DNA from 3 places in the Furfurilactobacillus sp. W61-4 genome. Region 3 is predicted to be linked to each of the others. Evidence: predicted binding sites of a transcription regulator. Region 3 holds the regulator's gene; each other region holds the start of a gene.

Region 1 (4,292 bases), on a different contig from region 3:
TGAGTATCGACGCCACTTTTTAGCGTATCATCCAGATTATGCGATTATGACTAATATTGACTTCGATCATCCGGATTATTATACCGGGATTGACGACGTCGCCGATGCCTTTCAGACGTTTGCTAGTCAAGTGGGTAAGGCTATCTTTGCTTGGGGTGACGATGAACATCTGCGGCAGTTGAAGGCCAATGTGCCAATCTACTATTATGGGACGAACGACCGAGACGACGTACAGGCACGTAATGTTAAACGAACGACGAAGGAATCGAATTTCGACGTTTACTTACATGATGAATTGATCGGTAACTTTGAAATTCCTTTGTATGGTGAACACAATGTGCTTAATAGCCTAGCCGTGATTGCGGTGGCCCATTTTGAAAAAGTTGATATGAACGATTTGCGGCAAGAACTCCTTTCATTCAAGGGGGTTAAACGTCGGTTTGCAGAACGTTCAGTGGCAGATATGACCATTATTGATGATTATGCGCATCATCCGTCCGAAATTAAGGCAACGATTGATGCTGCCCGTCAAAAATATCCGGATAAGCAGCTGATTGCCGTATTCCAGCCCCATACGTTTACGAGGACAATTGCGTTGATGGATGATTTTGCTAAAAGCTTGAATTTGGCTGACAAAGTCTATTTGACGAATATCTTTGGCTCTGCTCGTGAAAAGACCGGGACGGTTTCTAGTGCCGATTTAGGTGCGAAAATTGTCAAAGGCGGTGATGTGTTAACCTTAGAAAATCTGTCGCCGCTATTGGATTATCATGATGCGGTCGTCATCTTCATGGGCGCCGGTGATGTTCAAAAATATGAACGTGAATATGAAACGCTGTTAAGCAACTCCAGTTTAACGAACGGTTAAATACAAACGTCGACAAACTGAGACAATTCACTTGCTCAGCACAAAATGGCGAGTTGTGACATAAGTATGTGAGACGAACGTTGCCCCATAACGCGTGCCAAAGGCCTGCCAATTCCGTCCAACATAAATAGCGCCGCTTCCCAAAGTTCGGGAAACAGCGCTATTTTCGTTGGTACTCGTTGGCAAAACGGAGTTATGTCACAGCTCCCATTTTGTCGATTGCGAATTTAATTAGTGGTGGTCGCAGACGTTAGACCGAGTAAAATCAGCCCGATAATTTCAAAAATGATGATCAAACTGATCATTGGAATTGAACTAGTTGAACCGAATAATCCGACAATTGGGGAGGCCAGACCACCGACTAATTCCGAAAAGGTGCCTAAAACGGCTGATGCGGTCCCGATATTAGTGGAAGTGCTAGCCATGGCAATCGCAGTTGTGATGCCATTATTGAAACCGATGGAGACAACCACGATCCAAAGCGCAATTGTAAAGAGCCAGAAGTTATTGACCGTGAGCGCGTTCAACAGCATCAAACCACTGCTGGCGATCGGAATCAAAAAGCCCCAACGAGTTAAATTACGATCAGAAGTTCGACCGGTCAGCCGACCCATGAGCTGAGCACCTAAAGCAATGCCCAGTCCATTAAAGGCGTAAATGAGACTGAATGAAGTTGTGCTTAAGTGAAAATCCTTTTGAAAGATGAATGACGAGGCGGCAATGTAGGTGAATAATGCCCCGTTAACTAAGGCCAATAAGCTTGCATTCAACATAAAACGGCGGTTTTTAAACACGGCCCTGAAGTTCAATGGTTCAAGATGGTTAGGAGTGACTTGGCCCGTTTCCGGTAAACCAAACAGACTTGCTACCAACAAAATGACACCGATAATCGTCAAGGTAACAAACACCGATTGCCATGGGAACAAGCTGACAAGGGCGGCACCTAGGATTGGGGCAATAACAGGAAACACCCCATTAATTGTCATTAACGTCGCGTAAAAGCGAGTTAGTTTCACACCATCAAATAAATCACGGGCAATCGCGCGTGACAGGACTTGACCGGCTGAGCCAGCAAGACCTTGAATAACACGGACGATCAGAAATAAACCGATGTTGTGGATGAAAATTAACGCGAGCGAAGATAATGTGAAGACGACTAATCCGACCATCAAGGGTTGCCGGCGACCGACCCGATCGCTCCATGGGCCAATAAAAAGCTGGCCAATCGCCATTCCAATCAAACAGGCACTGATACTGGCCTGAACGGCTGTGGCAGAAGTATGTAAGCTCAACTGAATATCTGGCAGAGCAGGTAGATACATGTCTAATGACAACGGTCCAAAAGCTGACAGCGTCCCTAGCAAGATGGTCAAAAAAAGGCTAGGATGTGAATTTGCTTTTTGTGGGATGTCAGATTGAATCATAATTACCTCGCAATCTTGAATTTAATTTATCGATATCTGGCTTATTTTAGTCGAGTTTGCGAAAAAAAACTAGACGACTTAAGCAATCGACTAATGCTGTAACTTATCTAAAGAATTTTTTTCTAACGGCAAAAGACTTGCTTGTTAACTGAATTCTGTTAGAATACTCTGTAAATAAGGTTAGTCAACATTTGTCAGACTAATGAAATGTTTTGAGAGAAATGAGGGATCAGTTGTGAACAATAATGAATATCAACAACCTCGTCGTGAGGTGAATGTCCAAGCTTCTGGTTTAAGCGCGTTTATGAGTCGCGTCTTCGGCTATATGGGTTTGGCAGTCTTAGTTTCTGCTGTGGTCGCGATTCTGGCCGGGGTGGTGTACCAGAAACAATATTTTAGTTTTCTAGCGGCTAATTCTTGGTTTATGTGGGTCCTCATCATCGCTGAATTTGGGTTAGTCATTGGTAGTTCATTCCAAGCAAGACGAAGTGCTAGTGCTGGCTTGGTGATGTTACTTGGCTTTGCGGCGATTAATGGCCTGATGCTATCCACGATCTTCTTGGCTTACACGAGCGCTACAATTTTCTCCGCCTTCTTTGCTTCCGCAGCAATTTTCGGTGGCATGGCAGTTTACGGCATGACGACACATCGTGACTTGAGTCGAATTGGCACGCAAATGATCTTTGCGCTATTCGGTGTGATCGTAGTCAGTTTAATTAATATGTTCCTTCATTCGTCAGTGATTAGTTACGTCTTTAGCTTTGTGATTGTTGGGATCTTTGTCGTCTTGACGGCCTGGGATACACAACGGATGCGACGAATTTATGAACAATATGGTAATCAGGTGGCACTGGGGGGCTTGGCAATTCAAGGTGCCTTCCAGTTATATCTAGACTTCATCAATATTTTCATCTATGTCCTTCAAATTTTTGGTTTCAGTGGCGGTAATCGAAACTAGCTCATCTGTTGAATTTAGATGTTTCGGCGAGGATCAATTGATCCTCGCTTTTTTGTTGAATGCTGTAGGTGGGATAACGATCTTGCTCAAGCCGTTCGTCCTACTCAAATGATTTTCCCTGGCTCACTACCGACTCTGTGTGTTTAGTTTAACGTCAGTGATTAGCCAAATACATTAGTCCATGGTCTATTTAAACGAATTAGGTTAATTATTGAAAACATTGCTGACTAATTTTGATTTAGGTAATCTCGATTTGGCGAAAAATGTGTCAATGGAAAGCCAAGCCAAAATTTGGTAAACTACTGATAATACAAGCATTTAACGATGTTGATCCTGAAAAAGAAAGAGACGGCCAATGAGTGAACAAATTGAATTATCAAAACAGCCGCGGTTATTATTAATTGATGGTAATAGTGTCGCATTTCGCGCTTTTTTTGCACTCCATCAACAACTAGATCGCTTTACGAATCATGATGGCTTACATACCAACGCAATTTATGCGTTTAAAACGATGCTAGATGCCGTTATCAAGGCCGTTCATCCCGATAAGGCGTTGGTTGCTTTTGATGCTGGGAAGACGACTTTTCGTACCAAAAAATTTGGTGACTATAAAGGCGGCCGCGCCAAAACGCCACCGGAATTATCTGAACAGATGCCATATTTACGCGATCTATTGACTGCCTACGGTATTAAAAGCTATGAGCTAAGTAATTGGGAGGCCGACGACATCATTGGCACGTTAGCTCAGGAAGGGGAAGCAGCCGGCTATCAGGTCATTATTGTGACCGGCGACCGTGATTTGACACAGTTGGCGACTGACCAAGCTACCGTTGCAATCACTCAAAAGGGGGTCAGTGAGATTGAGTATTATACACCGGCTCACGTTCAGGAGAAGTATGGTCTAACACCGCATCAGATTATTGATATGAAGGGCTTGACCGGCGATACTTCCGACAATTATCCAGGGGTGACAAAAGTCGGCGAAAAAACGGCCATTAAATTATTAACACAATTTGGCAGTGTCGAAGGGATTTATGACCAT
Region 2 (4,292 bases), on a different contig from region 3:
AGCCAAACACCATCAAGGATGGAATAATACCTGCTGCAATCCAGGTACTGATTAAGGCACCGACAAGAATAAAAATAAAAATCGGCACGATTCCAGTTTGAATACCATCTTTAATACCATCGTTAATATGTGACCAAGGCAAGCGATGGATTACCCCCCAAGCCATTAATAAGCCCATCACCAGCATCACCGGAACTTGTGGTGATAAACCAAAGGCAATGACCCCGGTTCCCATAATAGTTAACATGATGATCAAAACAACGAGTGCTTCGTTGCGTCCTACTTTAAAGGTTGTTTGTTCTTCCATTTGTTTAACCCCGCTTTATTGACTAAATTAGCTTTCAATCATTAGTTTCGATCATAAATTGCTAATATCGCGGATTACCCCCACAATGGCCAACATTCATTTCGACACCCACCTTTTCACAAAAAAATCGTCCCTGCTATGCAGTCGCATAACAGGGACGATTTTTTAACCGTGGTACCACCCAGCTTAGGTTTTTTAATGGCGCCATCAAAAAACCTCACTCTCACTGGGATAACGGTCCAGAGTTGCCCGTTCATTGTCGTTTTCAAGTATTTCGTAAACTAGCCCTGATCGGTTCGCAGCAACCACCGACTTCCTGACACCCAGACGAGTCCCTACTTGGAATGAAAACAAATGATTAAATGTTGATTAGAAAGATACCAGCTTTTTAATTTCTTGTCAATGTTTTTTTGTTAATCAGAGTGTGAACCAGACCGATTTGACCCTGAGCAACAACGGACAATCGTAATTGGGCGAACTTGGCCCGGTTACGGTTGTTGGTTGTGCGCAAGGGTCAGGTCTGGTGAGCACGTTTAGAAAAAGTGTGAACCAGACCGGGTAAGTCCGAGCAATAACTGGGAATCACGGACGGGTGGGTTTCACCCGGTAGTGGTTGATGGTTGTGCACAGGACTTAGGTCTGGTGAGCGCGTTTAAGAAAGAGCGTGAACCAGCCAGATTTGACTCTGAGCATCAACAGACAAGCGCAACTGCGCGCATTTCCGCTAAATTTATAACCAAACTCCGGCAGCGAACAACAATGTATAACCTAAAAAGAACAGCGATGTGCTCTTAATAACACTCATGTAAGTCTTGCGTTTATCTTGCACCGCAAAAAACGGTTGCATCCCCCGCCACATGATTGGTAATAAAAGCATACTCAATAATGTTTCCCATGGTGCCAAATGCCCGAAAAAATTAACGAGCGGCCAAATTGATCCCAGAACTAGCAGCACACGCATCAAACTAACCGCGTTGCCTCGACCAATGAAATAAGCCAACGTGTGGCGATGGTTTTTAATGTCTTCATCCAAGTCAGCCGTGTTGTTGGCGAGCTGCACCAAAAAGAAAATCAAGGTCAGTGGTAGACATAGGGTAAATGTCGTGGCGATAACGCTGAAATTGAACGGGCGCTGCCCGAAGATACTAACGTAGACACAGGTCAGTTGAATCAAATAAGAAATCGATAACGCCACCACCGCTTCACAGATTGGCATGGCATTTAGGGGCCAGGGGCCAGCTGTATAAAAAATGCCGATGGTGTAGCCAATGAGCCCAAAGATCAAGACCGGCCAACCAGTTCGCGTGACAAGAAGCAGTCCGGGAATTGCCGAGATTAAGTACAGGCTGGTTCCTAGCCACCAGACGCCTTTCAATGGCAGTTTAAGCCGACCTAGCGGATTTGTATGTAACGCATATCCTTCTCGATCTGCCGCATGAACATAATCATAATAATTATCGGAAACGTTCACTGCCAAATCAAAAATAAAGACATCAATCAAACATAGCAAAACATTAATCCAATTGACAACGCCATAATGATATTGTGCAATCGCTGCCCCCAAGACAAACCAAACAATATTCAATGGTGCGGTGTAAATTTCCGTTAGTTCAACAAATACCGACCAAGTTAACCATTTTTTCTTCATCAAATTACTCCTCAACCCTTGATGTACTAAGGCTACCATAAGTAATCGAAAAAAATTAGTCAGATTGCTCGCATTTTGTTTGACCTTTTTTGACCAAAGGTTTAAACTACAGTTACGTTGATTAGCAGAGCAGGCATTCAAGTGCTAACGCCAACTAACTCACAACGCAAATTACAAGGAGGCCTCAATCATGGCTTTAATTCCAACTGTTATTGAACAGTCCAGCCGCGGTGAACGCGCCTATGACATTTACTCCCGGTTGTTAAAGGACCGGATCATCATGGTTTCTGGGCCAATTGAAGACGACATGGCTAATGCCATTATCGCTCAGTTGTTGTTTCTAGATGCCCAAGACTCAGATAAAGATATTTACATGTACATTAACTCTCCTGGTGGTGTCATCACTTCTGGGATGGCGATCTATGACACAATGAACTTCGTTAAATCCGACGTTCAAACGATTGTCATGGGGATGGCTGCTTCAATGGCTTCCATTTTGGCTACCTCTGGGGCTAAAGGCAAGCGTTTTGCTCTGCCACACTCAGAGATCTTGATTCACCAACCTTCTGGTGGTGCTCAAGGTCAACAGACTGAAATCGAAATTGTCGCAGAAGAAATTCTGAAGACACGGAAGATGATTAACGAATTACTGGCTGAAAAGACGGGTCAGGACATTGAAACCATTAACCGTGATACAGAACGCGACAACTACATGACGGCTCAACAGGCTTTAGACTATGGCTTGATTGATCACATCATGACGAACTCCAGTGAAATGAAGTAATTCATTTAATAATTCAGAGCGAAACCTGCCGGGTGTTATCGAGCACTAGCTAAGCCTGAACAGTTGGCGATCTTTGCCAATTGATCGGGCTAGGCTAGGCACAGGTAACAGGCTAGTGTAGCCCGCCACGCGCACAAAACCCGTGTTTCCTGAAAATGGAAACACGGGTTTTGTTGTTTAGTCAGTGCTGTCAATCAGCGTTTCACAGCTGACTTCACTTCATTAAGGCAGCGATTAATAACTCGCACACTTCACTAAACGGTCGCTCGCTTTGGGTGTACACTCCGTTTAAAATATTATCGGCATGTAGCTTGATCGTCGAAAACAACAAATTGCGCACCAATGAAATATCAACCGATCTAAAAGTTCCATTATGTAAATTAGCTGCGAGTAGCTGCTGAATTGGTGTTTGACTCACCCACTCTTCAACTTGTGCAACTGTCTTTACATCAATCCACATTTCAGACTTTAGCTTTTCAATCACGGTCATGCTATCTGGGTGTTCTAACGCGAATTTAAATAAGTTCGTCAAATAATGCTGCAATAACGAAACAATTGGTTGATTCACAGCAACGTCATAATCAGCTTGATATAGTGCTTTTATTTCTCGAAGAAATAATGCGGCTAATAATGCAGCTCGATTATCAAAGTAGGTATAAATACTAGATTGAGGAATTCCCACGGCCTGCGCAATTGCGGTTGTGGAAACATCGCCAACATCTTTACTGAGGATTAATTGAGCCGTCGCATCCAAAATCGCCTCATACTTTTTCTGACTTTTCTTTTTCATGTTTTGAATATAATTAGGATTTATTTGAAAGTCAATACTTGATTATGATAGACCTATCGTTTATAATCATTGCCGATAAGATTATCATTTAAAACCAAATCAAAGAAGGTACACGAAAATGAAATTATTTGTGACTGGTGGTACAGGCTTTATCGGCTCGGCTGTTGTTAAAAAGCTCATTGAACATGGGCACGAAGTCACTGGTTTATCTCGATCAACGCACGGTGATCAAGTGTTAGCTGACTTAGGCGCGACCTCATTACGCGGAACTTTGGATGATTTAACAACCCTAGCTGAGGCCGCCAAACAGGCTGATGGCGTTCTCCACCTAGGCTACAATAATGACTTCAACCACTACGACGAAGCGGTAGCACAAGATCTTGCAGCGGTTAAGGCCATGCTTGCCGCATTAACCGGCAGCAACAAACCATTTGTGAATACCTCAGGCACCTTAATGGTCACTGATCTTGGACGCGCGGCAACAGAACAGGACACGGCACCGTTAACCGGTCGGGCCGTGTCAGAGAGCTTGGCACGTCAAGCAGCTCAAGCAGGTGTCCGCGGAATGGCTGTTCGTTTGTCACCAACGGTTCACGATGAGCACCGTCAAGGCTTTGGTACCTTACTCGCCGGGTTAGCCGTCCAACACGGTCAAGCAGCTTATGTTGGCGACGGAATGACACGATGGCCATCGGTTCATCGATTAGACGCGGCTGATTTATTTGTTGCTGCGTTAGAACATGGCGAAGCTGGCGCCGTTTAC
Region 3 (4,292 bases):
CAGCCACCACATCAATGGCAGCAGGTGTGATTTTGACCTTGATTCCTTGGTCAGCCACTCGCTTTAAAACGGTTCCGGCCATTAATTTCACAATTTCGTGCAGTTCTGGTTTGGTCAAGGAGTGGAAAATGACCGTTTCGTCAATTCGATTTAAGAATTCTGGTCGGAACGTGAGTCGCAATGCTTGGCGAATCTTGTCGGACATTGCTTGGTAATTATCTGTCGCACTGGTTGCGCCAAACCCAACTTCTTTGTCATCTCGAACAGCAGTTGCACCCAAGTTCGAAGTCATGATCAAAATTGTGTTACGAAAATCAACTTTGCGTCCCTTCGAATCCGTCAAGAACCCATCATCCAATACTTGCAATAACAAGTTAAAGACGTCGGTATCCGCTTTTTCGGCTTCATCCAAAAGGACCACTGAGTAAGGCTTGTTTCGAACCTGCTCAGTTAACTGGCCCCCTTCGTCGTAACCGACATATCCTGGGGCTGCCCCAATCAACCGACTTGAACTAAAGCGTTCTTGATATTCTGACATATCAACCCGAATCATATTATCTTCTGAACCAAACATGGCCTCGGCTAAAGCTTTGGCCAACTCAGTTTTTCCGACTCCAGTAGGTCCAAGAAACATGAAAGATCCAATCGGACGATTTGGATCTTTCAACCCAGATCGAGCACGGCGAATCGCCCGTGCAACCGCAGAAATGGCTTCGTCTTGACCGACTACCCGTTCATGTAAAACCTTTTCTAGGTTGAGTAATCGTGACTCTTCGTCTTTTCGCAGTTGTGTCAGCGGCACACCAGTCCATTCTGAAACAACTTCGGCAACATCCTCTTCAGTCACTTGTAGCTCATAATGTGGCTGGCCGCTGAGCTTTTCATTGTCCTGTTCATCCAAGAGCTTATCAACGCGTTTTCGCATTGCCATCTCTTTTTCACGAATTGCAGCCGCACCTTCAAAGTCCTGATTCTCAATCGCCGCTTCTTTTTGTTGCTGTAAGTCAGTTAACTTATCTTCTTGCTTAGCTAATTTTGTCTTGTGACCGGCAGCATCAATACGAACCTTGGCACCGGCTTCATCCATCAAATCGATCGCTTTATCAGGCAGAAAACGCTCCGTGATATAGCGAGCCGATAGCTTGACCGCCGCACTAACTGCGTCATCAGTAATCTCAACTTGATGATGTTCTTCATAACGTGGCTTTAATCCCGTTAAGATTTCCACAGCTTCAGCTTCCGTCGGTTCATCGACTTGAACTGTTGCAAACCGGCGTTCCAACGCGGCATCAGATTCAATGTACTTTTGATATTCGTTTAAAGTTGTCGCGCCAATTGTTTGTAGTTCACCACGAGCCAAGGCCGGCTTCAAAATGTTAGAAGCGTCAATCGCACCCTCAGCACCGCCAGCGCCAATTAGTGTGTGTAACTCATCGATGAATAAGATCACATGTCCGTCATTGTAAATTTCTTCAATGACTTTCTTCAGCCGATCTTCAAACTCACCACGATACTTAGTGCCAGCAACCAAGGAGCCCATATCAAGCATCATCAAACGTTTGTCGCTTAAGTCTTCAGGCACGTCGCCAGCGACAATCTTTTGAGCTAATCCTTCAGCAATCGCTGTCTTCCCCACCCCAGGTTCACCAATTAAAACGGGGTTGTTTTTGGTTCGACGACTCAAAATCTGGATGACCCGCTTAACTTCTTTGCTCCGACCAACAACCGGATCCATCTGGTTATCCGCCGCCAAAGCCGTTAAATCGCGTGCTAACGAATCTAGTGTTGGTGTTCCTTCTGTTTGCTGCTTATTATTGGCAGCCTTGCTCATTTGTTGTCGACGCCGTGGTGAATCAGTAATTCCTAGCTTACGCAGAATCACTTTGCGTGCTTGAGCCAAGTCGAGATTTAACGTCACCAAAATACGTGAAGACAAAATGCTTTCATCAGAAAGTAGCGCCAATAATAGGTGCTCGGTCCCAATCTTGGTCGCACCCAACCGTTTCGCTTCATCACCAGCGATCGTGAGAATATCCTTCGCCTTTGGTGAATAAGGAAGGTACGTCTCTTTGTCAACATTAGTTAACGTTCCATAACCAGTGAACCGTTCGATTTCTTCACGGACATCTTCTTCAGTAATATTGAATTGTTGTAAAACTTTACTAGCGATCCCATTTTGTTCAATGGTTAAAGCAAGGAGCAAATGCTCAGTGCCGACCGCCTGGTGTTTAAAATACTTCGCTTGTTCTTGCGCCAAAACGAGAACATCTTTAGCACTCGGGGTAAATAAATTGTCCATTTGCTGTCCTGCCTTTCATTAACGCTCAGTCTTCAAACCGTAAACGATTCAGCACGCCAATCAGGATACGGGCGCGTAGCGTATTTTCCACCTCATGGTCAGCCACGGCCAAGGTGTCTTTATCAATTGCCGCTAAAATAATATTGGCCTCGCGTTCCTTGAGTACACCGTCGTTGAATAATGAATTAATAATCGCATATGCGTCGTGTTGATTAATGGCATCGCCCACGACGTCGCTAAGCAGACTATCGAGCACATCCGTATCTGCCAACAAATTAACTTTTTCGATCCGGATATAGCCACCGCCGCCGCGCTTACTCTCTACGATGTAGCCATTCTGGATGGTGAAGCGGGTTTTGATCACGTAATTGATTTGTGAAGGAACGACATTAAATTGGTCGGCAATATCAGAACGGCGGATTTCCACCTGTTCTTCATCAGCCAAGATACCCTTCAAATATTTCTCAATCACATCCGAAATGTTAGTTGGTCCTTCCATGATTGCTCACCCCAGTCTTTGACTAATATTGACTATATTATACGAACCCTGACTAAATTTGCAATCATAAAGGATTCAAAGGCCTCGGTAGGCCCAAATAAAATACCACTGACACATGCCTCGGTCATCCAGACGCGTAGAACGCGGAAACGGGACATAAGTCGGACAGTGACGCGTGTTGCGGGCGAACTACAAACGATGACATTTTTTCATCGTTTACAATTCACTTTTCGGCGGCGTCACTTGACTTTATGTCCCGTGTCTTGATGATTCAGATTAGTAATGAAATGTACTTCTGTGGCAATTTTATTGGTCTTCACAAACAACGCCCTGTCATCATACGAGGCTAACTAACGTAACGAAAATAATCATAGCTGCCATTGTTGATGATCAAGTGCCATTTGCCAAAAGTTGAGTTCAAAATACGTACTCCGCGCAAATGCGGCCATCATTTGTGCCCGTCCCGCTTGATCTGTGGCAGCGGCAACTTGGTCAGTCAATTCGATTTGGGTCGCCACAGCGTCAGTATAATCAGCGGCTTGGTAACTGTCTAACCAGGCCTGATAGACAGGAACCGGTGAGTTCACCCCTTGTAAGGCAGCACCAATATCCGCATACAACCAAGCACAAGGTAGTAGACCGGCAATGGCGGCAGCTGGTCCCGCCTGTGATAGCGTCCGATACATGTGCGACGTATAAGCATAGGTTGTCGGTGCCATTGGCGTCTGTGTCACATCGCTTGGCGTAATCGCTAACGGTTTAAAAAACGTCGTTCGGGTTGTGATTTCACCAGCCCGCAGACCGTTCGCCAAATCTGTTAAAAGCTGTTTGACCTGTTTGTTTTCAGCTACTTGCGCCGTTAAATCGTGCACCCGCGCAAAGTCATGCAAATAATGATGATCTTGAATGATGTAATAACGAAAGGTTGCTTCAGGCAGAGTACCATCACGCAGTTGCTGAATAAATGGATGCTGAATGCTGGCTTGCCAAAGTGACCGGTTGGCTTGGTAGGCGTTTTGACTGAAAGACATGATAAGACTCCTTTACTGAAGAAAGTGCCATGCGTCTCACCTAGTATAGCCGATAAAACCCATGCCTTCATCATGAAAGCATGGGTTTTACATAATCGATACTAGCTCTTTACAAACAGACGAACACATTTATATCCGGCGTTACCAAATCCTGATTAGTCAAACGAAACGACATTGTCAGCCGTGCCAGTTTCGATTAACTGACGATTGTTGTTTAAAGCAAACTGCACCATGTTACGAACCGCTGTCTTCGTGTAGAACGCAATGTGCGGACTCACCAAAACGTTGTCCCGTGACATCAAATCTTTTAACCGTTCGTCAGGAATGGCATCAAATTGACCAAAATCAGCATTAAAGATGCCGACTTCACCCTCATAAACGTCCATGGCAACACCACCGACTTTACCAGAATCCAAAGCAACGATTAAGTCATCGGTGTCTAACAAATCACCACGAGCCGGAT

Evidence for each region. The regulator CtsR, encoded in region 3, represses protease genes until heat stress. The targets are predictions, from matches to a motif close to TTGGTCAAAAAAGGTCAAANA.
Region 1: a site for CtsR is predicted at 2,473-2,493, ahead of AC27FN_RS02275 (Bax inhibitor-1/YccA family protein). Genes of this name have one in related genera too.
Region 2: a site for CtsR is predicted at 2,032-2,052, ahead of clpP (ATP-dependent Clp endopeptidase proteolytic subunit ClpP). Genes of this name have one in related genera too.

Annotation. Positions count from the first base shown of each region.
Region 1 covers NZ_BAAJNZ010000001.1:459,930-464,221, reverse strand. The annotation lists gene murC (UDP-N-acetylmuramate--L-alanine ligase) at 1-868, shown strand, start outside; gene AC27FN_RS02280 (multidrug effflux MFS transporter) at 1,096-2,292, opposite strand; gene AC27FN_RS02275 (Bax inhibitor-1/YccA family protein) at 2,528-3,250, shown strand; gene polA (DNA polymerase I) at 3,606-4,292, shown strand, end outside.
Region 2 covers NZ_BAAJNZ010000004.1:224,498-228,789, forward strand. The annotation lists gene nhaC (Na+/H+ antiporter NhaC) at 1-307, opposite strand, end outside; gene AC27FN_RS06795 (UbiA family prenyltransferase) at 1,038-1,955, opposite strand; gene clpP (ATP-dependent Clp endopeptidase proteolytic subunit ClpP) at 2,146-2,739, shown strand; gene AC27FN_RS06805 (TetR/AcrR family transcriptional regulator) at 2,954-3,529, opposite strand; gene AC27FN_RS06810 (SDR family oxidoreductase) at 3,648-4,292, shown strand, end outside.
Region 3 covers NZ_BAAJNZ010000006.1:47,912-52,203, reverse strand. The annotation lists gene AC27FN_RS08360 (ATP-dependent Clp protease ATP-binding subunit) at 1-2,299, opposite strand, end outside; gene AC27FN_RS08355 (CtsR family transcriptional regulator) at 2,325-2,798, opposite strand; gene tenA (thiaminase II) at 3,167-3,829, opposite strand; gene AC27FN_RS08345 (D-2-hydroxyacid dehydrogenase) at 3,985-4,292, opposite strand, start outside.